3 regions of the Serratia sp. Res13-Sevr-LER1-36-b genome follow, and region 1 is predicted to be linked to each of the others. Evidence: predicted binding sites of a transcription regulator. Region 1 holds the regulator's gene; each other region holds the start of a gene.
The links. Region 1 encodes CRP, which controls carbon source genes, mostly activating them, when cyclic AMP is high. Its sites were predicted from a motif close to ATGTGANNNNNNTCACAT; they were not measured.
Positions count from the first base shown of each region.

Region 2: IMQ33_RS07495 (PTS mannitol transporter subunit IICBA) is a predicted target of CRP. The motif match lies at 4,253-4,270, and genes of this name have one in related genera.
Region 3: udp (uridine phosphorylase) is a predicted target of CRP. The motif match lies at 1,713-1,730, and genes of this name have one in related genera.

Region 1 covers NZ_JADACK010000045.1:5,826-16,026, reverse strand. The annotation lists gene IMQ33_RS25850 (hypothetical protein) at 578-1,051, shown strand; gene IMQ33_RS25845 (LuxR C-terminal-related transcriptional regulator) at 1,057-1,659, shown strand; gene IMQ33_RS26305 (hypothetical protein) at 1,692-1,817, shown strand; gene IMQ33_RS26445 (ANR family transcriptional regulator) at 1,817-2,050, shown strand; gene IMQ33_RS25835 (amidohydrolase) at 2,131-3,309, opposite strand; gene IMQ33_RS25830 (MFS transporter) at 3,315-4,505, opposite strand; gene IMQ33_RS25825 (LysR substrate-binding domain-containing protein) at 4,697-5,605, shown strand; gene IMQ33_RS25820 (OsmC family protein) at 5,608-6,015, opposite strand; gene crp (cAMP-activated global transcriptional regulator CRP) at 6,397-7,029, shown strand; gene IMQ33_RS25810 (YccS/YhfK family putative transporter) at 7,086-9,161, shown strand; gene IMQ33_RS25805 (aspartate aminotransferase family protein) at 9,204-10,201, opposite strand, start outside.
Region 2 covers NZ_JADACK010000011.1:107,100-117,300, reverse strand. The annotation lists gene glyQ (glycine--tRNA ligase subunit alpha) at 1-903, shown strand, start outside; gene glyS (glycine--tRNA ligase subunit beta) at 912-2,981, shown strand; gene IMQ33_RS07500 (DUF3053 domain-containing protein) at 3,179-3,898, shown strand; gene IMQ33_RS07495 (PTS mannitol transporter subunit IICBA) at 4,446-6,362, shown strand; gene IMQ33_RS07490 (mannitol-1-phosphate 5-dehydrogenase) at 6,426-7,574, shown strand; gene IMQ33_RS07485 (MltR family transcriptional regulator) at 7,739-8,296, shown strand; gene IMQ33_RS07480 (LysE family translocator) at 8,293-8,901, opposite strand; gene IMQ33_RS07475 (PLP-dependent aminotransferase family protein) at 9,039-10,201, shown strand, end outside.
Region 3 covers NZ_JADACK010000021.1:23,632-33,832, forward strand. The annotation lists gene IMQ33_RS16945 (tyrosine-protein phosphatase) at 1-670, opposite strand, end outside; gene udp (uridine phosphorylase) at 829-1,590, opposite strand; gene IMQ33_RS16955 (dienelactone hydrolase family protein) at 1,893-2,720, shown strand; gene fsa (fructose-6-phosphate aldolase) at 2,817-3,482, opposite strand; gene ptsP (phosphoenolpyruvate--protein phosphotransferase) at 3,534-6,035, opposite strand; gene IMQ33_RS16970 (PTS fructose transporter subunit EIIC) at 6,396-7,475, shown strand; gene IMQ33_RS16975 (PTS fructose-like transporter subunit IIB) at 7,534-7,854, shown strand; gene IMQ33_RS16980 (formate C-acetyltransferase) at 7,923-10,201, shown strand, end outside; gene IMQ33_RS16985 ([formate-C-acetyltransferase]-activating enzyme) at 10,186-10,201, shown strand, end outside.

The DNA of each region.
Region 1 (10,201 bases):
TCCGTGGGCCTTATCCTTTTTAGAAAGACAATCAACTCGTCATCAGAAACAGGCACCCTCTTTTTTTGATATTGCGATGAGCTGGATAATCAGCTTATTTCCTACGACTAATTCCTCCCGAATAACCTACACCGCCTTGTTTTACATTCAAAGCGACTAGCTGTTTCATAATAGCCAAGATAAATGACTCGAAATTCAGTGCTCTTTCATGGAGGTTGTTCCTTAACTACCGCATCGGTTCGTTTATACATCTCTCTTCAAAGGGGTTAAGATTAGCTTAAGAAAGCCACTATCTTATTGTTTTTTTAATTAATTAATAAAAACCACAGACAAAGAAATGTCTTTAGGTGAGTTTTGTTTTTTTATTAATAGAGTAAATGTATCTCTTCCCGTAGTGGCTGTTGATAATGCAAACAGACATTAATTCAATACTGAATCAAGACAACGTTAATTTAACTACTTCGCTCATAGCGCTATTGCGTACTGGCCCTTTTACAACCTTTGGTGAGGGCTTTTTTTTAACATGTCACTGGCAAGTCGCCGTGGTGGAGATACTGATAAATATAGGAAAGTAACTATGGGTAATAAAAATATCGTAATTATATCCCCTTACGCCTACATGGCGGCAGCGGTGGAAGCTATGCTCGAGCGTGAGGGGGTACATTACCGCCTTACACCATTGTTGATACCTATGATTTATCCACAATCCCCCCTTTTTCAGGCGGGCTGGCTAAAACCGGATACGGTTGTGCTTCATGTCACAAAGGGTGTAACGAATTCCGCATGTCGTACTCTCGACAGCTTCTATGCCACCTGCTCACCTGAATGGCGAACACTTATCCTATTCGATACGGAAACCGCTTATCAGTTGTCGACCCTGCCGTGTGTCTGCCAACAGGCCGACGCGATCCTTAGCAGTGCAACCCCATTGTCAATATTGGCCTCAATTTTGCTGAAACAAGACTCTTTTTTACCTTCACCTCAAAAGAATCTCAGGAATTTTTCCCGTGAGACTCGCCCGGGTACTAATACGCTTCGCTGGAGGGCGTAATAAAGATGACTTCATTGACTCAAGAAACAACACCGAGGCAGACAGTAGTCCTGGTGCATCAATGTCCTTTTACGCGCCAGGGGCTGAAGGCGCTGCTGTCGCCGGCCTATGATGTGATTGATGCTGAAGATATTTGTGATCTTGAAAAAGAACTTGTCTCTGTAGATCTGTTGTTGTTATCACCACAACTTTTTCCTCCGGGCCGTATGAGAGAAGTAGAGCAGTTCATGAAACGGATATACCAACATCACCCACAGTGTTTGGTATTGCTCACATTGGAGACAGCTGACATGTCCTACATACGGTATTTAATCAGTCCGTTCAAAGTGGTAGGTGGCTTAGACCTCTCTTACTCGGTGTCGGCATTGCGCTTGCAGCTCGAGGCCATTCTAACCGGGAAAGAACAACCCTCTTTGCCCTTTGAGTGGCAGGGGTTAAGTTCTAGAGAATACGCGGTCCTCAGCGCCCTTATATCAGGAAATAGACCGGTGCAAGTAGGTAAATCTTTGGGAGTAAACGTCAAGACAGTCAGCCATTACAAACTCCAGGGATTAAAGAAGTTAGGTGTGCGTAATATGCAGGCCTTTCTATTATCACCTTATTTTTAAAAGTCTATGACAGTGAAGATGGAGAACACACGATGATGAGAAATAATGGCGGAAATACCAATCAGCCGTGGGTCAGCGTATCTCTGCAGGGAAAAGGGAGGCTCAATAACATCCCTGAAAGTTACACCAATTACGCCATGCATGTGCGTTCCCTGTAATGATTATGTTCATTAGGGGGGAACAAGCGGTGTTTTCTCAGTTGGCTAAACAGGCATCAGAGAGAGAACGCGAAGAAGTGTGGGGAGAGGCACAGAATTTATGGTTTCTTGCGTCCCTGAAGGCCGCCTCTTGCGAGAATCGAGCCTGGGCAACCTGCCGATCTGAGTTTTGTCGTCGAAGATCAGAACGGCAGGGGATGCCCATAAGCGAATTACATCTAGAGATAGGCTAAGCAACAGATTTGTACATCTGACACTGCGTATCGGTGAAGCTATAGGCGCGGAAAATTTCTTAGTACCGCGCCCACCGTTGTTAACGCATCAACAGATGGCGGATAAAACCGACGTGCAGTTTCACCCCAATCTGCATCGCCGCCTCGTCCAGTTTAAAACGGGGATTATGCACGCCGTAGGTGGCACCGATCGCCTCGTTACCGCTGCCGATAAACAGGAAGCACCCCGGCACTTTCTCCTGATAGGAGGAGAAATCCTCGCTGCCAAACATCGCGGAGGTCAATTCCCGCAGCGCCTGTGGCCCCACGGCTTCGGCCACCACCTCACGCGCAATCGCGCAGGCATCAGGGTGGTTATTGCCGATGGTATAGCCACGCGTCCAGTCAACCTTGTAGCTGGCACCGTGCGCCTGGCTGATCCCAGCGACGGTTTGCTCAACCAACAGCGGCACTCGCTCACGTACTTCCTGGTTATGAGTGCGTAGCGTTCCCGCCAGCCGCGCGCTGTCTGGGATGACGTTATAGCTGTCACCCGCCTGGAAGGTCGCTACCGTCAACACCGGTACATTTAACGGATCCAGCTTACGTGCCACGATCTGCTGCAAAGCGCTAACGATCTCCGCACCAATCGGCACCGGATCGATACACAGATGCGGCATCGAGCCATGCCCCCCCTTCCCCTGCAGCACAATATCGAAGTTATCGCTGGAGCCACTGAATACGCCCTGCTTCATCCCTACCTCACCGGTCGGGAAGTTGGGCATGACATGCAGGCCGAAGATCATCTTCACGCCATCCAGAACCCCTAAATCCACTAGCTGTTGGGCTCCGCCCGGTGGCACTTCTTCGGCATGCTGGAAGATAAAGCGCACTGAACCTTGCAACTGCGCCTGCAACTGGCAAAGCACGCTGGCCGCCCCCAGCAACATCGCGCTGTGGGCATCATGGCCGCAGGCATGCATCACCCCTGGCCGGGTAGAGCAGAAAGGTTCGTCGCTTTCCTCCTGGATAGGCAAAGCGTCGATATCGGCGCGCAATGCATAGCACGGCCCCGGCGCTGCGCCCTGCAATTCGGCCACTACGCTATTTGGTGTAGGACGTGAGATCTTCAACGGGCCAAGGCTGGCCAACTGCCCGGCAATGTAATCTGCCGTCTGCGCTTCCTGGAATGACAACTCCGGATTGGCATGCAGGTGGCGGCGCCACTGTAATACCTGTTGTTCCACGCCAGCAATCAGTTGTTCAATGTTCATGTTCATACTCCTTAATTCAGTGCTGGTTGGCGTGCTTTGCCCGCCAATGGCAGGATCACCAGCCCGGAAACCACCATAGCCAGTGCCAAAAAGATAAACGTCGTCATGTAGTTGTGGCTGATGGTGATCAGATACCCGATGGCGATAGGGGCCACAAAGCCACCCAACGTGCCGCCGGTGTTAATCAGCCCCATTGCTGCACCCATCACTTCCGTAGGCAAGCGCTTCATCGGTAGGGTAAACACGGTAACGAACGAGGCCATCAGGAAGATATAACCCAGGAACAAGAACAGGCTGGCTGTCAGAGCTGATTCGCTGGTAAACACCAGCCAGATGCACAAGGCGCTGAGCAGAGAACTGAAGAAGATCACCCACGGCTCACGCCCTTGCAGGTAGCGCCCGACCAGCCAGCCGGTACCGAGTGAAGAGATCCAGATCCCCAGACCACCGGCGGCTACCACCATGCTGGAAACGTCAATTGGCATTCCCCGCTGCTGTACCAGAAATTTCGGCAGCCAGGCCATCAGGCCGTAAGATGGGATGTTGATACAGAAGATCGCCACAAACAGCAGCAACACGATTGGGTTTTTCAGCAGGGCCTTATAGTTGGCTGCGGCTGCCCCAGCTTTGGCGGGTGCCGCCTGTGGCGGATTGGGAACCAGCCACAAGATGCAGGCGGCAATCACGAATGCCAACAGGCCAAGCGCAGAGAACGACCCACGCCAGCCGATGTGATCCAGGCAATAGACTGCGACCAGCGGCCCGACGGTCATCGCCAACCCGGCGGAGGACAGCAGAATGGACTGCGCGAAGGTGCGCTGTTCCAGTGGGAAATTCGCCACTACCGCCTTGGCGCAGGAACACGGATAGCCGGAGTGGCCAATACCGGACAGGAAGCGGAACGTCACCAGCAGGCCCAGGCCGAACCCCAGAATGCCGAAGCACAGGGCAAATCCCCCCAGCAGCAGTAACGAACTGCACAGCACTTTCTTAAAGCCAAAGCGGTCATTGAGCCAGCCCGCCGGTATCTGGAACAGGGAATACGCCAGGAAAAACATCCCGGTAATGTAGCCCAGCTGTTCCGGCTGTAGATTGAATTCGTGTTCGATAGGTAACAGCGCAAAACCCATCACGGTTTTATCGATGTACACCACGACATAGCCCACAAACAGCAAAAAAATCATTAGCGAACGATTTTTCATCGCCGATATCCCTTTAAGTTATCACCCAGGCAGCCCACCCGCAGGGCCGGCGTATTTAATAATGTGATCAAGGTCACTTTATAGTTTTAATAACAGTCACTTACAATAACACGCTGAAATTATCGCCTTTTGCCGAGCGGCATAAGATACAGTTTTGTAAGGGGTGATGCTTTTTATTGATAGGGTGGGGAATGCGCTATTTACCGAAGTTACAACAGTTGAAAGTCTTCCAGCAGGTGATCCGCAGCGGCAGTATTCGCGGGGCGGCGCGCGCGCTGGAGCAGTCTCAGCCTGCCGTGAGCCGTACCATCCGTGAACTGGAACAGATCCTGGAAACCCAGTTGATCAATCGCAGCAGCCAAGGAATGACGCTGACCGAAACCGGCCGCGCCTTCGCCCTGCGAATGCAATTGATCCTGGAGGAATTGCAGCGCGCCGCCGACGAGATCCAGCAGTTGAATCAGCATTCGCAAGGTAACGTCGCTATTGGCTGCTCTTCGCTACTCGCCCTGACGGTATTACCGGATCTGGTCGAAGCCTTCAAACAGCCGTTTCCGCAGGCCAATCTGCTGATCCGCGAAGCACAGCTGTCTACGCTGCTGCCAGCATTGCGCGAAGGCCGCCTGGATTTTGCCGTGGGTACCGTCAGCCCGGAACTGCCGTTGGAGGATCTGGTGCGTGAACCGCTGTTCAACGCCTCTTTTTGCATTATCGCACGCCAGGGGCACCCACTGGCGCAGGCAACCTCGCTGGACGAACTGCGTGAGGCCAAGTGGTTATTACCGGAAACCGATATGGGGTATTACCAGCAGTTGCGCGCGATGTTAGGCACCTTCTATCAGCAATTGACCCGTTCGCCCATTCGCTCGGACTCTGTGACCTGTGGCTTGAACATGGTGTTAGAGGCGGATTATTTGACTATCGTGGCGCGGGCGATGAGTGCACCGTTCCATTTGCAGCATCGGCTGGTGGCATTGCCTATCGACACGCTGCCGCAGGCGCAATATTGCGTGCTGTATTCACAGAAATCGCCGCTAACCGTGACGGCACGGCGATTTCTTGATTTATTGCGTGCCCACTGCCTGCGCTACCCTTGGTAGGATCAGGCCACTTCGCGGATTTCGAAGCTGTGGGTGATGCTGGCGGCTTTACCCAACATCAAGGAGACGGAGCAGTATTTCTCGGCGGAAAGATCCACCGCGCGCTCCACAATCTTGTCGGTCAGCCCTTTGCCGGTGACGATAAAATGCAGATTGATATGGGTAAACAGACGCGGTGCTTCTTCACGACGCTCGGAGGTCAGTTTAACCTCGCAGTCACGCACATCGTTACGCCCTTTTTGCAGGATCGACACCACATCGATGGCGCTACAGCCGCCAACGGACATCAACACCATTTCCATCGGGCTTGGCGCTTTATCGCCCGCGTTGCCATCCATCAACACCTGGTGGCCGGACGCAGACTCACCCAGGAATGTCAGCCCTTCTACCCACTTAACTCTTGCCTGCATGTTACACACTCCGGTTAATTTCTTAAAAACAGGGTACGCTTTCGCATACATTCTGGCAACGTAACCTGATGCTAATCATGCTGAAGCGAGACAACACAAGACACCCGCCTCACTCTGTGCTACAAACAGAGCCGCAATAACTCTTTCCAGGTCACCGATTTCAGGGATACGTCCAAGGAAAGGCCCCTATATTGGTTTGTTAACAGAATGTAGCTTGCAGCTCTCCCTGCAAGTTAATATGCTAGAGCACAAGCGTATTTCTATAACACGCCTCAAAACCTGTTGATAGCCACAATTAAAACACCGGGCTATAAGCACGTTTTACAGGGAACTCTGACCCCTGTGATACAAGGCAGCGATAACAACAGAGGATAACAGCGAATGGTTCTCGGCAAACCGCAAACAGACCCGACTCTCGAATGGTTCCTGTCTCATTGCCATATCCACAAATATCCATCGAAGAGTACGCTGATTCACCAAGGTGAAAAGGCCGAAACGCTTTACTACATCGTCAAAGGCTCCGTCGCGGTGCTGATTAAAGATGAAGAAGGCAAAGAGATGATCCTGTCCTACCTTAACCAGGGGGATTTCATCGGCGAGCTAGGATTATTTGAAGAAGGCCAGGAGCGTAGCGCCTGGGTACGGGCCAAAACCGCCTGTGAAGTGGCTGAAATTTCCTACAAGAAATTCCGCCAGTTGATCCAGGTTAACCCGGATATCCTGATGCGCCTGTCCGCACAGATGGCTAACCGCCTGCAAGTCACCTCAGAGAAAGTGGGTAACCTCGCCTTCCTTGACGTTACCGGCCGCATTGCTCAGACCTTGCTGAACCTGGCAAAACAACCTGATGCCATGACTCACCCAGACGGCATGCAGATCAAAATCACCCGCCAGGAAATTGGCCAAATCGTCGGTTGCTCACGTGAAACCGTCGGTCGTATTTTGAAAATGCTCGAAGATCAAAACCTGATCTCCGCGCACGGCAAAACCATTGTCGTGTACGGTACGCGTTAATCCCCAGGGAAACGGTGCAGCAATGCGCCGTTTCTTTACCTACTGAATAGCCAACCATGTGGCGCCGCCTGATCTACCACCCGGAAGTCAACTACGCACTGCGGCAAACGCTGGTGTTGTGCCTGCCGGTGGCGTTTGGTTTGCTGATTGGCAACCTGCAACTCGGCATGCTGTTCTCGTTGGTGCCCGCCTGCTGCAACATTGCCGGGCTGGATACGCCACACAAACGCTTTTTCAAACGCCTGGTCGTGGGTGGATCCCTATTCGCACTCAGTAGCTTTCTGCTGCAACAAGCCCTGCTGTGGGAGCTTCCCCTGCCCTTACTGATGTTGGGAATGGCGCTGTTGCTCGGCGTCAGCGGTGAGATCAGTCCGCTGCATGCCCGCCTGCTACCAGCCGCACTGGTTGCCGCCATCTTTTCCCTCAGCATGGTAGGCACCGTGCCAATCTGGCATGCCCCTTTACTGTATATCGTCGGCACCGCCTGGTACGGGTTGTTTACCTGGGCCTGGTTCAAGCTGTGGAAAGAGCAGCCGATGCGCGAATCCTTAAGCCAGCTGTATATGCAGTTGGCCGACTATTTTGAAGCCAAATACTCATTACTGACGCAACATACCGATCCAGAAACTGCCCTGCCGCCGCTGTTGCAACGCCAACAGAAAGTGATGGATCTGATCAGTCTGCTATACCAACAGCTTAATTTCCTGCCCCATGCCAATAACCTGGAGCAAAAGCGCCTGCAACGTACGTTTCAGGTGGCGCTCGATTTGCAAGAGCACATTACCGTCAGCCTGCATCTGCCGGAAGAAGTGCAAAAGCTGGTAGAGCAAAGCCAGGCCGAAGCGATTATCCGCCGCAACGCCCAGGTGATCGCCACGCGCCTGCGGGTGGTGGCCGACGATATTCTCTATCATCGGCACTCTGCGCGTTTCAGTATGAAGAATGAGCTGGCGGCGCTGGAAAAAGTGGCCTCACAGCACGCCGATAACCCGGTTGGTCAGTTCTGCTATTACCACTTCAGCCGCATCGCACGCCTGCTGCGCACCCAGCACCCGCTTTACCGTCGCAATCTGATGGCCAATCAGTCACGTCTGCCGTTCTGGCCCGCGGTGGTGAGCTATCTGTCGTTTAAATCCAACGCCCTGCGCAACGCAGCCAGGCTGGGGGTCATTCTGGCGGCAGGCAGCAGCCTGGGCATGCTGTTCAACCTGCCAAAACCCTATTGGATCTTGCTGACCATCATGCTGGTCAGTCAAAACGGCTATAACGCCACGCGGGTGAGGATCCAGCACCGTGCCCTCGGCACGTTGGCCGGGTTGGTGATTGCCGCCGGACTGTTGCAACTGCAGATGCCGGAGAACGTGACGTTGAGCATCATGTTGGCGATCACCCTGGCGGCCTATCTGATCCTGCGGAAAAACTACGGGCTGGCGGTGATGGGCTTTACCGTGACTGCCGTCTACACCTTGCAGCTCCTGGCGCTGAATGGCACCCATTTCCTGGTTCCCCGCCTGATCGATACCCTTATTGGCTGCGTACTGGTGTTTGGCGGCACGATCTGGCTATGGCCGCAGTGGCAGAGTGGCCTGCTGCGTAAAAACGCCCATCAGGCGCTAGAGCACGATCAGACGGCACTGCGATTATTGCTGGAAGAGCAGGAACCGGATCCCAGTGAACTGGCCTACACGCGTATGCAGGTCAACCAGGCGCATAACGCCCTGTTTACCTCGCTCAATCAGGCGATGCAGGAGCCGGGGTTTGAATCGAATTATCTGGCAGATATGCGGCTGTGGATCACCCATAACCAGTTTATCGTTGAACACCTGAATGCGATGACCATTCTGGCACGCGAGCACTATATGCTGACGCCCAAGCTGGCTCAGGAGTATCTGCAAACCTGTGAGATAGCCTTGCAGAGCTGCCAGCAGCGGTTGGAATATGACGGCCCAAGTACCAGCAACAGCATCATGAAGCCGCCGGACCTGCACCCTGATATGCCGATCACCGAGATGGAACGCCACCTGCGGCGGATCCTTTCTCACCTGACCGTGATGCATACCATTTCGTCACTGGCATGGCGCCAGCGCCCACATCATGGGATCTGGCTGAAGCGCAAACTGCGGGAAAGCTGAGGTTGCCGGAGCCGATGCTGAAGTTCGGCCCCGGTGAATGACTTAAGCCTTAATCACATCCTGTACGGCCAACTCGAACAGCGCCATGCCTTCCTCGATATCCTTCAGTTCAACCACCAACGAAGGAGCAAAACGGATCACGTTTGGCCCAGCGTTGAGGATCATCAAGCCACGTGCAGCGGCGGCAGTGAGAAAATCGCGCGCTTTGCCGTGATAGCCTGCCTTCAGTTCTGCACCAATCAACAGCCCCATGCCACGAATGTCGCTGAACACATCGTATTTTTTACCGATCTCCTGCAAAGCCTGAACAAACAGCCCGTGACGCTGCTCAATCCCGCTTAGCACCTCTGGCGTGTTGATGACGTCCAACGCTGCCTCTGCCACTGCACAGGCCAGTGGGTTGCCGCCGTAGGTAGTACCATGAGTGCCAACCTGCATCACCGAGGCGATCTCTTCGGTAGTCAGCATCGCACTCACCGGGAAACCGCCGCCCAGCGCTTTAGCGGTGGTGAGGATGTCTGGCGTAATGCCGTAATGCATATAGGTAAACAGCTTGCCGCTGCGGCCCATACCGCTTTGCACTTCATCAAATACCAGCAGCGCCTGATGTTGATCGCAGAGTTCACGCACGCCCTTGAGGAAGACAGGATCGGCGGCGGTAATGCCCCCTTCCCCCTGAATAGGCTCCATCACTACCGCACAGGTGTGATCGTCCATCACCGCTTTCACCGCGGCCAGATCGTTGAAGGGCACATGCACGATATCGGCCGGTTTCGGCCCAAAGCCGTCGGAATATTTTGGCTGCCCACCCACGGAAACGGTGAACAGCGTACGGCCATGGAAAGCGTTGTTAAACGCGATGATCTTGGTCTTATACGGGCTATGACGGGTGATGGCATAATGGCGAGCGAGCTTGAAAGCCGCCTCGTTAGCCTCTGCACCCGAGTTGGCGAAGAACACCCGGTCGGCGAAGGTAGCAGCGATCAATTTAGTGGCCAGGCGCAGCGCGGGCTCATTGGTGAACACGTTGCTGGTATGCC
Region 2 (10,201 bases), on a different contig from region 1:
AAGTTTGATACCAAGACCTTTCAGGGTCTGATCCTGACACTACAGGACTATTGGGCGCGCCAGGGCTGCACCATCGTGCAACCGCTGGACATGGAAGTTGGCGCGGGGACATCCCACCCGATGACCTGCCTGCGTGCACTGGGCCCGGAGCCAATGGCCACCGCCTATGTGCAACCTTCACGCCGCCCAACCGACGGCCGTTACGGGGAAAACCCGAACCGCCTGCAGCATTACTACCAATTCCAGGTGGTGATTAAGCCATCGCCAGAAAACATTCAGGAACTCTACCTGGGTTCCTTGAAGGAACTGGGTCTGGATCCGACCATCCACGATATCCGCTTTGTGGAAGACAACTGGGAAAACCCGACGCTCGGCGCCTGGGGTCTGGGTTGGGAAGTGTGGTTAAACGGCATGGAAGTCACGCAGTTTACCTATTTCCAGCAGGTTGGCGGTATGGAGTGCAAACCGGTCACCGGCGAGATCACCTACGGTCTGGAACGCTTGGCGATGTACATCCAGGGCGTGGACAGCGTCTACGATCTGGTGTGGAGCAACGGCCCGTTGGGCGTTACCACCTACGGCGACGTGTTCCATCAGAACGAAGTGGAGCAGTCCACCTATAACTTCGAATACGCCGATGTCGATTTCCTGTTCTCCTGCTTCGAGCAGTATGAGAAGGAAGCGCAAACGCTGCTGGCATTGGAGAAACCGCTGCCACTGCCGGCTTATGAACGTATCCTCAAGGCTGCTCATACCTTCAACCTGTTGGATGCACGCAAGGCGATCTCGGTTACCGAGCGTCAGCGCTATATTCTGCGTATTCGCACGCTGACCAAAGCCGTTGCCGAGGCCTACTACGCTTCCCGCGAAGCGCTGGGCTTCCCAATGTGTAACAAGAAGTAGAGGCAGCTATGACACAACAGACTTTCCTGGTGGAAATCGGCACGGAAGAGCTGCCGCCGAAGGCTCTTCGCTCACTGGCAGAAGCCTTTGCTGCCAACTTTTCCGCTGAACTGGACAACGCTGGCCTGGAACATGGCGAAGTGAAGTGGTTTGCCGCTCCGCGCCGCCTGGCGTTGAAAGTGACGGATCTGAGTGCTGCGCAGGCCGATCGTGAAGTTGAAAAACGCGGTCCAGCCATTGCCCAGGCGTTCGATGCCGAAGGCAAACCGAGCAAAGCGGCCGAAGGTTGGGCGCGTGGCTGCGGTATTACCGTCGATCAGGCCGAGCGCCTGGTGACCGATAAAGGCGAATGGCTGCTGTATCGCGCCCATGTGCCAGGCCAATCTGCCCAGCAACTGCTGGCCGGTATGGTGAGCACCGCGCTGTCCAAGCTGCCAATCCCGAAACTGATGCGCTGGGGCGATAAAGAAACCCAGTTCGTCCGCCCTGTGCATACCGTGACCATGCTGCTGGGGGCAGAACTGATCCCTGGCACCGTGCTGGGTATCGACTCAGCACGCACTATTCGCGGCCACCGCTTTATGGGTGAAGCCGAGTTCAGCATCGATAACGCCGATCAATACCCGCAGATCCTGTTGGAGCGCGGCAAAGTGGTGGCGGATTATCAAACCCGTAAAGCGTTGATCAAGCGCGATGCCGAGCTGGCTGCACAACAGATTGGCGGTAAAGCCGATCTGAGCGAGAGCCTGCTGGAAGAGGTTACCTCGTTGGTCGAATGGCCAGTGGTGCTGACCGCCAAGTTCGAAGAGAAATTCCTGGCGGTGCCTGCGGAAGCGCTGGTGTACACCATGAAGGGCGATCAGAAGTATTTCCCGGTGTATGACGCCGCGGGCAAACTGCTGCCAAACTTTATCTTCGTCGCCAATATCGAGTCGAAAGATCCGCAGCAAATCATCTCCGGTAACGAGAAGGTGGTGCGCCCACGTCTGGCTGATGCCGAATTCTTCTTCAATACCGATCGCAAGCAACGCCTGGAAGACAATCTGCCGCGTCTGGAAACCGTGCTGTTCCAACAGCAACTGGGCACCCTGCGCGCCAAGACCGACCGTATCCAGGCCATGGCAGGCTGGATCGCCGGCCAGATCGGGGCTGACGTCAACCACGCTACGCGTGCCGGGCTACTGTCTAAGTGCGATCTGATGACCAACATGGTGTTCGAATTCACCGACACCCAAGGCGTCATGGGCATGCACTATGCGCGCCACGACGGTGAAGCTGAAGACGTGGCAGTGGCGTTGAACGAACAGTACCAGCCACGCTTTGCCGGTGATGAACTGCCGCAATCGTTGGTGGCCTGCTCGTTGGCGATTGCCGACAAGATGGACACCCTGGCCGGGATCTTCGGCATCGGGCAACATCCAAAAGGTGATAAAGACCCGTTCGCACTGCGCCGTGCTGCGCTGGGCGTGCTGCGTATTATCGTTGAGAAAAACCTGCCGCTGGATCTGCAAACCCTGACCGAAGAAGCTGTCCGCCTGTATGGTGACAAGCTGACCAACGCCAAGGTGGTGGACGAGGTTGTCGACTTTATGCTGGGCCGTTTCCGCGCCTGGTATCAGGAAGAAGGCCATGCGGTGGATACCATCCAGGCCGTATTGGCACGTCGTCCAACCAAGCCAGCCGACTTCGATGCGCGGGTAAAAGCGGTGACGCATTTCCGTACGCTGGAAGCAGCAGCGGCATTGGCGGCGGCCAACAAGCGCGTTTCCAATATCCTGGCCAAATCCAACGATACGCTGCTGGACCAGGTCCACGCTTCGGTATTGAAAGAACCGGCCGAGCTGAAGTTGGCAACCCACTTGGTGGTGCTGCGCGATAAGCTGCAACCGTTCTTTGCGGAAGGCCGCTACCAGGAAGCGCTGGTAGAACTGGCCGCACTGCGTGAAACCGTGGATGCGTTTTTCGACAGCGTGATGGTGATGGCAGAAGATGAAGCGGTGCGCGTGAACCGCCTGACGTTGCTGAGCAAGCTTCGTGAGCTGTTCCTGCAGGTCGCGGATATCTCCGTGCTGCAATAATGGTGTAAAGCCCAAGAAAAAGCGCCTGCGGGCGCTTTTTCATCTCTGATGGCGGCAGCGAAACGATAGGTTATTCTGAGTACCTCGCATAATCACATTTCGTATCGCTGGCAGTTGATCTATTCTTTAGACGCACGGAGGGCGGCAGACGGCATGGAATCTGATAAAAGACACGTTTATAACAGGAGTTATGTCACATGGCTGTAGGGATCCAGAGCAGAAGTTTCGCGCGTTGGCTGGCACCGGTGTTGGCATTGTTGGTGGTTATGCAACTGACCGCCTGCGGCGATAAAGAGCCGGAGCAACGCAAGGCATTCGTTGATTACTTACAGAATACGGTCATGCGCAGTGGCGTACATATCCCGACGTTGAGCGAAGATCAGAAACAGAAATTCGGTGCTTATACCGGCGATTATGCCATTCTGGTGGGTTTTTCCCAGCAGTTGACGAAGTCGGTGGACGCCAGCCTGACCCCGGCGCTGGAGCAGGTTAATCAGATCCGTACCGCGCAGGACTATATGAGCAAGCGCGATAGTCTGCAACAGTCGATCGGCGCGTTAAACCTGCTAGGCCAGCAGATCCAGACTGCCAAGGCACAGGCGGATACCGCTCGTGCGGCGCTGAAACAGCCGGACGATCTGAAAACGGTATACAACCAGGCGTATGACAAGATTGTTACCGCACCGGCCAATGCGCTGATGCCAGCGATCCCAACCACCGCCGGTTTTGTCCAGGACCTGGTACAGGTAGGTGATTTCCTGCAGGCTCAGGGCAATCAGGTCAGCTTCAACAACGGCGGCGTACAGTTCCGCACCCAGCAGCAGGCGACGCAGTACAACACCATGATGTCCAATCTGGTGGCCAAACAGCAGGACTTGCTGAACGCACAGAAAACCGTGCAGGCGGTAATGCAGTAACCTTCGTTCTAAACAATGTATGTGGGCCAGCGTTTGGTACCACATACATTATTCCGCTTTTTTCCAACTCCTTGCCCCTCCCTCCCCCACGTATTTTCTGTACTACACTTCACTTATTCATCACATCTCTTAATGTAGTTTTCTTTCATCCACGCCATGGTTATTTCCCGACGGTGTGGATGCCCACAGGGAAGATGTCATTTCAGGCCACGGCACGGTGGTCGGATGTAAAATAAATTGTGATGTTTGTCACATTTCAAAAACAAACAGCAGGGGTGTAAATGTGACTAATGTCACGTTTTTGTCGCATTTCGCCGGTATATCTTCGCGTTGTATTTTTTTTACACCGGATAAGTGTGATGAACATCACTAAATACACCGGGGTATGGGGGCAATGTTAGTGATGGTGATCACAAAAATTCCGTGAAGTTCGCGTAGTAAAAAGAGCGTGGTAGAGTCCGTTTCGCAAACAGCATCAACAGGGCTAGAACGTTACAACAATTATCGCGCGCTCTTATTGTCAGCGCGTAACAATAGGGGTGTGTTTATGTTTTCACCAGACATCAAGGTTAAAGTGCAAAACTTTGGCCGTTTCCTGAGTAACATGGTGATGCCCAACATTGGCGCATTCATCGCCTGGGGTATCATCACTGCGCTATTCATTCCTACCGGCTGGCTGCCAAACGAGACGTTAGCCAAGCTGGTTGGGCCAATGATCACCTACCTGCTGCCACTGCTGATCGGTTATACCGGCGGTAAACTGGTGGGCGGCGAGCGTGGCGGTGTGGTCGGTGCCATCACCACCATGGGCGTGATCGTCGGTGCAGACATGCCGATGTTCCTCGGTGCCATGATTGTTGGGCCGCTGGGTGGTTGGGCAATCAAGCATTTTGACCGTTGGGTCGACGGTAAGATCAAGAGCGGCTTCGAGATGTTGGTCAACAACTTCTCCGCTGGCATCATCGGTATGCTGTTGGCAATCCTGGCCTTTATGGGTATCGGGCCATTGGTTGAAGCGCTGTCCAAAGTGTTGGCGGCTGGCGTGCATATCATGGTGGTCAACAACCTGCTGCCATTGACCTCGATCTTCGTTGAACCGGCGAAAATCCTGTTCCTGAACAACGCCATCAACCACGGTATCTTCTCACCGCTGGGCATCCAGCAGGCGACGGAAACCGGTAAATCAATCTTCTTCCTGATCGAAGCCAACCCAGGCCCAGGTTTGGGCGTGCTGATGGCCTATATGTTCTTTGGCCGTGGTAGTGCCAAGCAGTCTGCTGGCGGTGCGGCGATCATCCACTTCCTGGGTGGTATCCACGAAATCTACTTCCCATACGTGCTGATGAATCCACGCCTGATCCTGGCGGTTATTCTGGGCGGTATGACCGGCGTATTCACCCTGACTCTGCTGAACGGCGGCCTGGTATCTCCTGCTTCCCCTGGTTCTATCCTGGCGGTGCTGGCGATGACGCCAAAAGGCGCCTACTTCGCCAACCTGGCGGCGGTATTTGCGGCGTTCCTGGTCTCCTTTGTGGTCTCATCTTTCCTGTTGAAAACCTCGAAAGTGAAAGAGGAAGACGATCTGGAAGAGGCGACCCGCCGTATCCAGGACATGAAAGCCCAGTCTAAAGGTGGTGCCGCGGTAAACGCAGCGGTAGACGGCGATCTGAGCACCGTGCGTAAAATCATCGTAGCTTGCGATGCGGGTATGGGCTCCAGCGCCATGGGTGCCGGCGTGCTGCGCAAGAAAGTGGCGGACGCGGGGCTGAAGAATATCTCCGTAACCAATAGCGCGATCAACAGCCTGCCGGAAGATGTGGATCTGGTAATCACTCACCGCGATCTGACCGAGCGTGCGATGCGCCATGCGCCGCAGGCCCAGCACATCTCGCTGACCAACTTCCTGGATAGCCATCTGTACAGTGATTTGACCGCCCGTCTGGTGGCCGCTAACAAGACCAGCGAAACCGAGCAGAAGGTTATCTCCACCCTGGATGACAGCTTTGACGCCAGCGAACAGAACCTGTTCAAACTGGGTGAAAGCAACGTGTTCCTCGGCTTGCAGGCCATTGATAAAGAGCAGGCCATTCGCTTTGCCGGTGAGCAACTGGTGAAGGGCGGCTATGTCGAGCCAGAATATGTTCCGGCCATGTTGGAACGTGAAAAGCTGACCTCTACCTATCTGGGCGAATCCATTGCCGTGCCGCATGGCACCATCGAAGCCAAAGACCGCGTGCTGCGCACCGGCGTAGTGTTCTGCCAGTATCCGCAGGGCGTACGTTTCGGTGACGAAGAGGATGAAGTTGCACGCCTGGTTATCGGTATCGCGGCGCGTAACAACGAGCATATCCAGGTGATCACCAGCCTGACCAATGCGTTGGATGATGAAACCGTCATCGAGCGGCTGGCGAATACCACCAGCGTCCAGGAAGTGTTGGATTTGCTGGGCGGCAAGAAGGCCTGATAACAGAATTATTTTAAAGGGTGCAGCTTGCTGCACCTTTCTACATTTAAGAAAGGGTGGAATATGAAAGCATTACACTTCGGAGCCGGTAATATTGGCCGTGGCTTTATTGGCAAACTGCTTGCCGACGCGCACGCCGAACTGACTTTTGCTGACGTTAACCAGACGGTGCTGGACGCGTTGAACCAACGCAAAAGCTACCAGGTACATGTGGTGGGCGAGCAGGCGCGCGTTGAAGAGGTGAATAACGTCAGTGCCGTTAACAGCGGTAGCGAAGAGGCGGTGGCCCTGATTGCCCAGGCCGATATCGTCACGACCGCCGTTGGTCCGCAGATCCTCGCCAGAATTGCCGGGACTATCGCCAAAGGCCTGACCCTGCGCCATCAGCAAGGCAATACTCAGCCGCTGAATATCATCGCCTGTGAAAACATGGTGCGTGGCACCAGCCAGCTCAAGCAGCACGTGTTCGACGCACTGCCACAGGATGAACAGGCCTGGGTTGAGCAGCATATCGGCTTTGTCGATTCTGCCGTAGACCGTATCGTGCCGCCTGCAGAGGCGGGCAGCAACGATCCGCTGGAAGTGACGGTAGAAACCTTCAGCGAGTGGATCGTCGATCAGACCCAATTCAAGGGCCAACCGCCAGCCATCGCCGGCATGGAACTGACCGACAACCTGATGGCGTTTGTTGAGCGTAAGCTGTTTACCCTCAATACCGGCCATGCGATCACCGCCTACCTGGGCCAGCGCGCCAAGCTGTTGACCATTCGTGATGCGATCCTCGATCCGGTCATCCGCCAGGTGGTCAAAGGGGCGATGCAAGAGAGCGGTGCGGTGCTGATCAAGCGCTACGGTTTTGACGCCGACAAGCATGCCGCCTATATCAACAAAATCCTGTCCCGCTTCGAAAACCCGTATCTGCACGATGACGTAGAGCGTGTAGGCCGTCAGCCGCTGCGCAAACTGAGCGCGGGCGATCGCCTGATCAAGCCGTTATTGGGCACGTTGGAATACGGCTTGCCGCACGCCAACCTGATCAAGGGAATTGCCGCCGCCATGAGCTACCGCAGCGAGCAGGACCCACAGGCACAAGAACTGGTAGACTTGCTGACAAAACTGGGTCCAAAAGCCGCGCTGGCGCAAATTTCCGGTTTACCGGCCGACAGCAAGGTTGTGGAAGAGGCGGTTGCTGTGTATAACGCCTTGCAGTAAACGCTGTGATATCAAACCAGTGTAAGCAAACTCATTCCCTTTCCCCACGGATAAGGGGTAGGGTGAGGGGGCAAGGCGTCTTTGCCCCCCATTCGGGCTCACTCCCTGCGGTTAACGGGGAGCGCCCGAGTGACCACACCACCCACGCGATTCGAAAAGCGAAGATGATCGAGACACAGGCATTCGAAAACAAGGTTCTGGAAAAGCTGAACGCTGGCAAGACGGTGCGCAGTTTTCTGATTGCAGCGGTCGAGCTGTTGGCAGAAGCGCTTAACGTCCTGGTGGTGCAGGTTTTCCGTAAAGATGACTATGCGGTGAAATATGCCGTCGAACCTCTGTTGTCCGGTGCCGGGCCGCTTGGTGAACTTTCGGTTCGTCTGAAGCTGATGTACGGGCTGGGGGTGATTTCCCGCCACGAATACGAAGATGCCGAACTGCTGATGGCGATGCGTGAAGAGCTGAACCACGACGGTTCGGAATATCGCTTTATTGATGATGAGATACTCGGCCCCTTCGGTGAGCTCCACTGCGTCAGCGCTTTGCCGCCGGTTCCCACTTTTCTACAGCCCGGCGAGGCGGATGAATCGTTGATCGCCATGCAACACCAGCGTTACCAGCAGATGGTACGCTCCACCATGGTGCTGTCGATTACCGAGCTGCTGGCGGAAATCGGCGCCAAACAGCCCTCCCGGCTCTCCCCGCTCGGTGCTCAAAAGCCTTAAGCCATCAGCGTCCGCCATTCGTCAAACAGCAGCCATAACGCGGTTGCTGCCATTAAGCTCGCCATCACGCCGTTAAATAACCGCAGTTTCCAGGTCACACGCAGAGCGTGGCGTAGCCGATCGCCCATCAACGCCCAAATCAAGATGCAGGGGATATTCACCGCGGTGAAGCCTGCAATGGTTAAAAGCGTTTGATGTAGCGACGCTCCCTCATGAGGCGTGAACAGGATTGCCACGTTGATAGCCATCAGCCAGGCTTTCGGGTTGACCGCCTGGAACAAGGCTCCGCCAATAAAGTGCATTGGCCGCGTCTGCTGTTTTGCATCCGGTGAGGCCGCCTTATACAGTTTCCACGATAGCCACAGCAGGTACGCACAGCCCATTACCGCCAGCGGAAAGCGGATGGTATCGGCCCAGTTAAGGATCAGCGCCAGCAATAGCGTGGTGAGGGCTAACTGTGTTGCACAGCCCAGGCTGATACCAAACACCATCGGCAGGGTACGCCGCAGGCCGAAATTGACGCCGGACGAGGCGAGCAGCAGGTTATTGGGGCCAGGAGTAATCGACATCACGGTCACGTAACTGATAAAAGCAGAGTCCAGCATAAGGTTTTTCCATACATGATTGGGGGTGATCATCAGCATAAGGGCTATGGGGTGATGGTGACAGAGCCAGAAATAAGCTATTGTCATGGTTACAGTTACGCTGATTTCTAACTGTACCCATTGCCTGGAGAGAAATTGTGACCCTGCTCGACGAGATCCCGGAAACCCGCTACCTGCAACTGGCGGAGACATTGTCGGCCGCTATCCACCGTGGCACTTTACCGCCCGGTAGCCGCCTGCCTTCGGTGCGCCGCTGCGCACAGAGCCACAGCGTCAGCATCAATACCGTGGTGGCAGCCTATCGCCAGTTGGAAGACCGGGGGCTGATCGAGGCACGGCCACAGTCTGGCTTTTACGTGCGGGCGACCTTGCCTGCGTTGAAAACGGCGTCGGCACCCAGCAACCGGGTAGAGCAACCGGCGGATGATGTGCTGGCCCTGATCGATACGGTTTTCGCCGCCCAGCAGAACCCGGCCTTCACCAATTTGTCGCTCGCCTGCCCGCAAACCGTGGATTTTTATCCCGGTGGCAAGCTGGGGCGGATGTTGTCATCGCAGTTACGCCGCCAGCCTAATCTGATTGGCCAATACGCTTTGCCGCCGGGCAGCCTGCGGTTGCGCCAACAGATCGCCCGGCGCTCGATGACGTTGGGCATGTTGCTGGAGCCGAGTGACATCACGCTGACGCACGGTTGCATGGAAGCCTTGCAGCTGGCGCTCAGGGTGACCACCAAGCCGGGCGACTGCGTGGGGTTGGAGTCGCCTACCTATTTTTACCTGTTGCCGCTGCTCGCCAGCCTGGGGTTGAAAGCGCTGGAAATCCCCACCGACCCGCAGCATGGCCTGTCGCTGGATGCGCTGGAGTTGCTGCTGCAGGAGAAACGGCTGAATGCGGTCATCGCCATGCCGACGATACAGAATCCGCTGGGCTGCACCATGCCGCTGGCGTCGAAAAAACGGTTGGCACGCTTGATGAACGATCATCAAGTGCCGCTGATCGAAGATGGGCTGTATGCCGAGCTGCAATTTGGCAGCGCGCTCAGCCCGGCGGTGAAGGCGTTCGATAGCGACGGCTGGGTGCTGTTTTGCTCCAGCTTCACTAAAACGCTGGCACCGGATTTCCGCATCGGCTGGGTGGTCGGAGGGCGGTTCAGTGATGCGCTGCGCAAGCTGAAGGCGGTGTCTTCGATGTCGGAGTCGCACTTGTTGTCAGAGACGCTGGCTATGTTCCTGGAGGCGGGGGGATACGATCATCATCTGCGCAATTTGCGCAAACGCTATGCGGCGCAGGTGGAAGAGGC
Region 3 (10,201 bases), on a different contig from region 1:
TCGCCAGGAACTCTTCACGTGCGCTAAGCACATAGGCAAACTGCGCCACCGAAGCGTCGTTCAGGCGGCTAGAGATCTGATCCAGCATGTGCTCACGGTAGCTCGCCAGCGTGGTTTCCGTCAGCAGATAATCTTCCATTACCGTAGCCTCATCCGCGCCCAGCGCCAGCAACACCATCGCCGAACCCACTCCGGTACGGTCTTTGCCTACCGCACAGTGCTGCACAATCGCACCGCCTTCGGGCTGAGCCAGCAACTGCGCCAGTTGGCGATAGGCGGCGTTATTAAACGGCAGGCGGCGGTACAGCTCCAGCATAAAAGCCCGGGCATCAAACTTGGCCAGCGTTTCGTCGGTGAGTTTTTCAAGGTTGGCATTCACTTCGCTGCTGAGTGGATTGGCCGGCACGTGGTAATAGTCGGCTCCCGACCATAGCACGTCAGGTTTGGCCTGCACTTCGTCGAAGTCGCGGTAATCCAGCACCGAACGCATTGGCATCTGAGCCAGGTAGCTACAGTCGTTTTCACTCAAGCGATCCAGAGCACCGGAACGAAACAGCAGCCCGCGTTTGATACGGCGGCCATCGGCCACGCTGTTGCCGCCTAAATCGCGGAAGTTGATACCACCGTCAAGCGGCGCAAGTGAAGGATGGAGCAGGATCTGAGCGGTCATAGACGTCCTTACATTGATTGTCTCGGGATATGCCGCCACATCAGCCAGCAATCGGTAAACACCAACAACAGAAGGCCAGCAGCATGACGCAGAGGGGGATAACCGTAACAGAAGGGGAAACGGGCCGTCAAACGGCCCGCTTTTAACGAGGATTTGGATTACAGCAGACGGCGAGCTGCCTCGACGACGATTTGCACCGCCTGGCTTTCGGTCTTCTTCATGGTTTCCGCATTCGGGATCTCTTGCTGGGTGCGGTTAACGATCACACCGGCAACCATTCCCGCACGCAGGCCCTGGCTGGCGCACATGGTCAGCAGGGTGGCGGATTCCATTTCATAGTTCATCACGCCCATCGACTGCCACTCTTCCATCGAGCCCTTAAAGCGGCTGACCACACGGCCGGAATAGGTGTCGTAACGCTCCTGGCCTGGGTAGAAGGTATCGGAAGAGGCGGTTACGCCGATATGCGTGGTAGCACCGCAGGCCTTGGCGGCTTCAACCAGCGCAGTGGTACAGGCAAAGTCCGCCACTGCCGGGAATTCCATTGGGGCAAAGTGCAAGCTGGCACCGTCGAGGCGCACAGCTGCAGTTGTCACCAGCACGTCGCCCACGTTGATATTGGCCTGAATGGCACCGGTCGTGCCGATACGCAGGAAGGTACGGATGCCCAGCTGTGCCAACTCTTCAACGGCAATAGAGGTAGACGGGCCACCGATACCGGTTGAGCACACGATCACTGCCTTGCCATCCAGTTCTGCACGCCAAGAGGTAAATTCGCGGTGGGAAGCCAGGTGAACCGGGTTTTCCATCAGCTTGGCAATTTTCTCAACACGCTGCGGATCGCCAGGGACGATGGCCAATGTAGCGCCTTGCAGATCGTTTTTAGTGAGACCGAGGTGGAAAACGTCAGACTGAGACATGGGAGACTCCTCATGGATACGGTTTTTGGGAGGAACAAACAGAGATTCTACTGACAATCGCTGTTAAATTTCGTGATGATCATCACCTTGAATAAAGAAACAGAAATTCATCTACATTATTTTTGTTATTTAAATCACATAAAAAACCCTAGCACGCTTAATCTCCACTCAGTTTATACCAAGTTGCTGCCTGAGCAGTCATTGCTATCCTGCGCGAAAATTCGCCATGCTGTGCTAATAAGCGCTAATCTGCCTATAGTTAACTGCCGCGCTTTTTCTCTAACGCATGGAGCCTGCAATCAATGAAAACAGAACAACAAATAACGTTAAAACAGGCCAAAGGGGGATTTACCCCGGCCGTCGCACCGTTGGCCACCTCAACCATTCTGACCGATGTGCAGGATATACACGTGGGGGAAACCACCATCCCTTCGCAGGGGGACGATCTGCCAGCCTATATCGCCAAACCGGCCCATCATCAAGGGCCGTTCCCAATTGTGCTGGTCGTGCAGGAAATTTTTGGCGTGCATGAACACATTCAGGATCTATGTCGCCGTCTGGCTAAGCAGGGTTATCTGGCCATCGCTCCAGAGCTCTATTTCCGGCAGGGCGATGCCAGAGAGTACAGCGAAATCAGCGAGCTGATGCAAAAGCTGGTCAGCAAAGTGCCAGACAGCCAGGTATTGGCCGATCTGGATCACGCTGCGCACTGGGCAACGCGCCACGGCGGCGATGCCAGCAAGTTGGCGATCACCGGTTTCTGCTGGGGCGGCCGCATCACCTGGCTGTATGCCGCGCATAATCCGCAGCTGAAAGCGGCTGTGGCCTGGTACGGCAAGCTGGTGGGGGAGAAAACCTTGAATTCGCCGAAGCACCCGGTTGATATCGCGACCGATCTTTCAGCGCCGGTACTTGGGCTATACGGTGGCCAGGATGGCAGCATTCCGCAGGAAACGGTGGAAACCATGCGCCAGGCGATCCGTGCGGCCAATGCCGATGCGGAAATCGTGGTGTATCCAGAAGCGGGTCACGCTTTCCACGCCGATTACCGGCCAAGCTATGACGCGGAGGCTTCCACCGACGGATGGCAGCGCATGTTGGCCTGGTTCAGCCAGCATGGTGTGAAATAGAGGGGCGCATCCCTACATGCCAAGTTGGGTGAGGAATATCATCAGCAGTTTCAGGGGCAGCAGGTGCCCCTGATGCTTGTCAGTTAAGCCACCTACTTAGCTCAGTGACAAAGTGCCAAACGCACCGTGCCAATCGTGCTCGAACTTCTCAACCGCCGCCTGCACCGCCGGGGCGCTGATCAACTGTTCTGCGACATCAACCGGCAAGGTAATAGCTTCACAACCTGCCAACAGGCACTCCAGCGCCTGACGCGGAGTCTTGAAGCTGGCGGCCAGCACCTTGGCCTGCGGAGCGTGCAGTTCTAACAAGTGCTGCAACTCCTGCACGGTAGCAATACCATTGCCGCCCTGGGCATCCACGCGGTTAACATAAGGCGCCACGTACTCCGCCCCTGCCAAGACAGAAAGCAGCCCCTGCGCCGCCCCATACACCGCCGTGCCCAACGTTGGAACAGCCATGCCGCTCAGGATTTTGATCGCTGCCAGCCCTTCCCCCGTCACCGGCACTTTCACCACTAGGCCAGGAACGCGCCGGTGAAGCATCACCGCCTCTTCAACCATCTGCTCGGTCGTGGCCGCCATCACCTGGGCAAACAATTTTCCTTCGCCACCGATGATATCGCGTAAAGCAGGCAGCACTTCCCATAGCGACGTGTGTGACGCAGCCACAATGCTCGGGTTAGTTGTCACCCCTTGCAACGGCAACACACGTGCCAGGCGTTTCACTGCATTGATGTCGGCAGTATCCAGATAGAGTTCCATAGTTGCTCCTCAAGGCTAAAAATGAAGGGCGCCGCAGCGCCCAAAAATGGATTACAGTTCAAGCTCTTGTTTCAGCAACGCTTCTACCTGTTGGGCAGACACTGCGTTCACCAGTGCGTCACGGAAACCTTCATGCATGATGCGCCGCGCCAGCTTGGAGAAAATCCGCATATGCTGGTCCCCGGCGGCATGTTTATTAAGGGTCAGCATGATCACAAACTGCGCCTCTTCATCCCCCCAGACGACCGGCTGCGCCAGCTTGGCCACGCTGATGGTGGACTGTTCAATATGTTCAGATTTGGTATGCGGAATGGCAAAACCGAAGCCCAGCCCGGTGGAGAATACCGCCTCACGCGCCCACAAATCGGCGGCAAGATTACGTGGGTAACGGCAGCGTCCGGCCAGCAGCAGGTTATCCGCCATCCCTTTGATCACCTCTTCTTTGCTACGCCAATCGGCCCCCAGGGCAATGCAGTCCGGCGTGATCAGCGGCGCATCGCTTTGCTCCATGCGGAACTGGGCCAGCAGGTGCTCAACTTCCAGCGACGTACGGCAGGCCATGGCCCGGTTGAGCAGTAAACGGCATTCGCGGCTATCCAACTTGGCCAGGCGGGTTTTGGTGGCGGCAATGGAAGGCGCGCTCATGCTGATCTCATCCAGCCCCATCCCCACCAACAGTGGCAACACCGAACCTTTCGCTCCCAGCTCGCCACACAGGCCGATCCATTTACCGTGGCGGTGCACTTCACGCACGGCATGATCCAACCCACGCAGGAACGCTGGGTTCAGGCTGTTGTAGTGCTTGATGACCTTGGCATTATCACGATCCACCGCCAGCAGGTACTGCGTCAGGTCATTGCTGCCGATACTGAAGAAGTCGATCTCCTCACAGCACTGGTCGATGATAAACAGCACCGAAGGCACTTCCAGCATGATGCCGAGCGGGATTTTTTCGTCGAACGGGATCTGCCCGGCACGCAGCGATTGCTTCACTTCGGCCAGTTGATCTTTCACCCACAGGATCTCTTCCATTGAGGAGATCATCGGGATCATGATCTTCAGCGGACCGTGTGCCGAAGCGCGCAGGATCGAGCGGAGCTGGGTGCGGAACAGCGGCAGGAATTCCTGATAGATACGCACCGCCCGGTAACCGAGGAACGGGTTGTTCTCGGCCGGGATGTTCAGATAATCCACCGGCTTGTCGCCGCCGATATCCATGGTGCGCACGATGATCGTCTTGCCTGCGGCGGCTTCCACTGCCTGACAGTAAATGTTGTAAAGCTCATCTTCGGAAGGCGCAGTCAGGCGATCCATATACAGCATTTCGGTACGGAACAGGCCTACTGCCTCTGCACCGTTGCTGAAGGCCGCCTCTGCTTCTACCGCATGGGCGATATTGGCGGCAACTTCCATCCGCACACCGTCGGCCGTGCGCCCCGGTTGATCGAGATAGGCGCTTTGCTGGCTGCGGATCTGCTCGCTCAGCCACTGCTCCTGCTGATAGTAACGACGAACCGGTTCGCTGAGATCGCAGGCCACCAGCCCAAGATCGCCGTCGATCTGCACCGATTGATTCAAATATGGCAGCATTGCAGCGGCATCAACGCCAACCAGAGTTGGAATGTTAAAGGAGCGTGCCAGGATCACCGTATGCGAGGTGCTACCGCCGCTGCCCAGCAGCAGGCCTTTCAAATAAAGCTTGTCCAGCTCCAGGAATTGGCTCGGGGTCAGCTCATCGGTGATGCAAATGCTGTCTACACTTAGCGCCTGTTGCGCCGGGAAGCGCTGCTCGCCATAAATTTGCTGTAACAGCTGGAAGCTGACATCACGAATATCCAGTTCACGCTCACGCAGATAGGCACTGGCAGACTGTGCCAGTTGCTGGCTGAAGTGGGCTGCGGTGGCCACAATGGCGGCGGCACAGCTTTCCCCGGCCAGCACACCATCAAGCAGGTGCTGGCGGAATGCGCCGTCACGCAGCAAGGAGCGATGCGCTTCCAGCACCGCCGTGGTGGTGCCGTTACCGCCCATCAGTTGCAAATCCAGCGCCTTGCCAAAGCGCGTCAACCCTTCGGCCAGTTGCTGCTGCTCCTGCTCAACAGATTGCGTAGGCGGCAACGTCAGGGCGTTTAAATCCACCCGCGCCAGATGCACCAGTTTGCCATTAGCGGTGCCTTGGTTGACGGAGCGAGCGCGCACAAGCGTTGGGTTCAGGTTAGCCAGAGACTGCGGGATAGGTTCCTGCTCCGCCTGGCCATCCACTTGCGGCAGTGCTTCGTCGCAGTGCGGGAATTCATGTTGGATAAACTGGCTCAGGCGCTCAAACGCCGCCTGTTCATCTTCCCCTTCGATGGTGATGCGGCATTCATCGCCCAGCAAAGTATCAGTACCGATCAGTGACAACACGCTTTTACCGTCGCCACGCAGGCCACTACGTGAGTTGTGCCATTCAACGCGGGAACGGAAACCATTGCACAGGGTTTCGATATGGCTGGCTGGGCGGGCATGTACCCCGTTGGGCAGCACGCAGGTAAACGTCACTATTTTCGCCATCACTCTTTCCTCATACCAAAGCAGCGGTGAACAACACCGGTTTGCCACAAGGATAAAAGCGCAGCGCGGCCCAGGGCTATCGGATAAAAATGTCAAACACTGGACAAATGTATCCTGACGGCATAAATGCGATACCGCTCACAAAGCCCGTTTCCACAAGCCCGGTTTATTCTGTCGCACACTTTGAGTTAGATCGCACTTTTCTCCTGACAATACAAAAATCCAGTAAATGGCAATTTTATCCACTGTTGATAGTACCGCCAGATGCCTATTGTGATAGCCAACAACCTTTATCCATCAGGGGTCATTCCCCGGTGGTTTTATCTCAGAAGCACGCTGGTCGCGGCCAGGGAGTGAACGATGAAAGAGCTACTCAATATTCTAAGAAACACACGCCAGCACTTGATGACCGGCGTCTCCCATATGATCCCGTTTGTGGTCGCCGGCGGCATTTTGCTGGCCATCTCCGTGATGCTGTATGGCAAAGGGGCAGTCCCCGATGCGGCAACGGACCCTAACCTGAAAAAACTGTTCGATATCGGCGTGGCCGGATTGACGTTGATGGTGCCTTTCCTGGCGGCCTATATCGGCTACTCCATCTCGGATCGCTCCGCACTGGCTCCCTCGGCGATTGGGGCCTGGGTGGGCGCGTCCTTCGGGGCTGGCTTCTTCGGGGCGATCATTGCTGGCCTGCTGGGCGGCATTATTGTTTTCTACCTCAAGAAGATCCCGGTGCCGAAGATCCTGCGCTCGGTGATGCCGATCTTCGTGATCCCAATCATCGGCACCCTGCTTACCGCAGGCATCATGATGTGGGGCCTGGGCGAACCGGTTGGCGCGCTGACCAACGGCCTGACTCACTGGCTGCAAGGTATGCAGCAGGGCAGCATCGTAGTGCTGGCCATCATCATGGGCCTGATGTTGGCGTTTGACATGGGTGGCCCGGTTAACAAGGTGGCCTACGCCTTTATGCTGATCTGCGTCGCTCAGGGCGTGTATTCGGTGGTCGCCATCGCGGCCGTTGCCATCGCCACCCCGCCGCTCGGCCTGGGATTCGCCACGCTGATTGGCCGCAAATACTACACCCCGGAAGAGCGCGAAGCGGGTAAAGCCGCGCTGCTGATGGGCTGCGTCGGCGTTACTGAAGGGGCTATCCCGTTCGCCGCCGCCGATCCGCTGCGCGTGATCCCCTCCATCATGATCGGTTCTGCCTGCGCCGCCGTAACCGCCGCGTTGGTGGGAGCACAGTGCTACGCCGGTTGGGGTGGTCTGATTGTGCTGCCGGTAGTTGAAGGCAAGCTGGGCTACGTAGCCGCGCTGCTGGTGGGCATGGTAGTCACTGCCCTGCTGGTTAACCTGCTGAAAAGCTTTGCCGCCAAGAAACAGGCCAACAAGACCACACAGGAAAACGATCTGGATCTGGATTTCGAAATTAACTGAATAAATACGCTCTCAGGCTGCGTCTTGAGAGACGACGGATAACGTTGAGGAATTGAATATGACCATGATTATCGCTGTAACCGCTTGCCCATCTGGCGTTGCCCATACCTACATGGCTGCCGAGGCCATCGAGCGCTCCGCCAAAGCTCAAGGCTGGCAGTGCAAGGTGGAAACCCAAGGCTCCATCGGCCTGGAAAACGAACTGACGGCCGAAGACGTGGCCGCCGCCGACGTGGTGATCCTGACCAAGGATATCGGCATCAAGTTTGAAGAACGCTTTAAAGGGAAAACAGTGGTGCGCGTGGCCATCAGCGATGCGGTAAAACGTGCCGATGCCATCATGGAGAAAATTGCCGCCCATTTAGCGCAAAAGGCCTAACCAAAGAGCCAGCCCGGCACGACGTGCCGGGTTTTCCCGCCCTCATTACCGCACAAAAGGAAAATGTGATGCTCTCCCGGATCGAACGTCTAAAAGCCGCCCTGTTCTCCGCCCCGCGTGAAATCTCACTCGAACGCGCACTGCTCTATACCGCCAGCCACCGGCAGACCGAGGGAGAACCCACCATTATCCGCCGTGCCAAGGCAACCGCCTATATTCTTGATCACGTAGCGATCACCCTGCGGGAAGATGAGCTGATTGCCGGTAACCGTACGGTGAAGCCGCGTGCCGGGATCGTGTCGCCAGAGATGGACCCTTACTGGCTGCTGAAAGAGCTGGATGCTTTCCCAACCCGTCCGCAGGATCGCTTTGCCATTTCCGAAGCGGACAAACAGGTATATCGCGAGCAGCTTTACCCTTATTGGGAAAAGCGTTCGATGAAGGATTTCATCAACGGCCAGATGTCAGAGGAGGTTAAAACCGCCACCCAGACCCAGATTTTCAGCGTCAACCAGACGGACAAGGGCCAGGGACACATCATCATTGATTACCCGCGCCTGCTGAATAACGGCCTGGATAGCCTGCTAGCCGAACTGCAAAGCCATGCGCAGCAGCAGCCAGACAACGCGTTCTATGCCGCAGCATTGTTGCTGTTACAAGCCTCACAGCGCCATATCCTGCGCTATGCCAGCCTGGCACGCCAAATGGCGGAGCAATGCAGCTATGAGACTCGCCGCGCCGAGCTGCTGCGCATCGCCGAGATCTCCAGCCACAACGCCCACCACAAGCCGCAGGATTTCTACCAGGCGTGCCAGCTGTTCTGGTATATGAACATCATTTTGCAGTATGAATCCAACGCCAGCTCACTGTCGCTGGGCCGCTTCGATCAGTACATGCTGGCGTTTTATCAAGCCTCCCTCAATCAGGGGCAGGATCCGGCCTTCCTGAAGGAGTTGCTGGAAAGCCTGTGGGTGAAATGCAACGACATCGTGCTACTACGCTCCACCTCCAGCGCACGTTATTTCGCGGGTTTCCCTACCGGCTACACCATCTTGCTGGGCGGCTTGACGGAAACCGGCCGCAGCGCGGTAAACGTGCTGTCGTTCCTGTGCCTGGATGCGTACCAGAATATCCGCCTACCACAGCCGAACCTGGGCGTGCGAGTCAATGAGTTTATCGATCGGCCATTCCTGCTGAAAACCGCCGAAACCATCCGCCTCGGCACCGGTATTCCGCAAATCTTTAACGATGAAGTGGTGGTGCCAGCGTTCCTGAACCGTGGTGTCTCACTGGAAGATGCCCGCGATTATGCGGTGGTGGGCTGTGTTGAGCTGTCGATCCCAGGGCGTACCTACGGCCTGCACGACATTGCCATGTTCAACCTGCTGAAAGTGATGGAGCTGACGCTGCTGGATAACGAAGGCAACGCTAGCCTCACCTATCCGCAATTGCTGGATCACATTCGTGAAAAAATCCGCCATTACGTCCGGCTGATGGCCGAAGGCAGCAACATCTGCGATATCGGCCACCGCGACTGGGCACCGGTGCCGCTGCTGTCTTCCTTTATTGATGACTGCCTGCAACACGGCAAAGACATCACCGAAGGCGGTGCACGTTACAACTTCTCCGGGGTGCAGGGCATCGGCATCGCCAACCTGAGCGATTCGCTGTTTGCCCTGAAAGGCCTGGTGTTCGATCAACAACGCCTGAGCTTTGATGAACTGCTGGCCACGCTGAAGGCCAACTTTGCCACGCCGGAAGGGGAAAAGATCCGCGCACGGCTGATTAACCGCTTTGACAAATACGGCAATGATATCGACGAAGTTGACCTTATCAGCGCCGATCTGCTGCGATTTTACTGCAAAGAGGTGGAACAGTATCGTAACCCGCGTGGCGGCCAATTTACCCCTGGCTCTTATACCGTTTCTGCCCACGTGCCATTGGGTGCGGTGGTGGGTGCCACGCCAGACGGGCGCTATGCAGGGGAACAGCTGGCGGATGGTGGGCTATCACCCATGCTCGGCCAGGATGGCCAGGGGCCGACGGCGGTACTCAAATCGGTGAGTAAGCTGGATAACTACCTGCTCTCCAACGGTACGCTGCTGAACGTAAAATTCACCCCCAGCACGCTGGAAGGCCAGCAAGGGCTGAACAAGTTGGCAGACTTCCTCGGAGCCTTTACCAAGCTCAAGCTACAGCACGTGCAGTTCAACGTGGTGAATGCCGAAACGCTGAAGGAAGCGCAGGCCAGGCCACAGGACTTCGCAGGGCTGGTGGTGCGTGTTGCCGGCTATAGCGCATTCTTCGTGGAGCTGTCGAAGGAGATCCAGGATGACATCATCCGCCG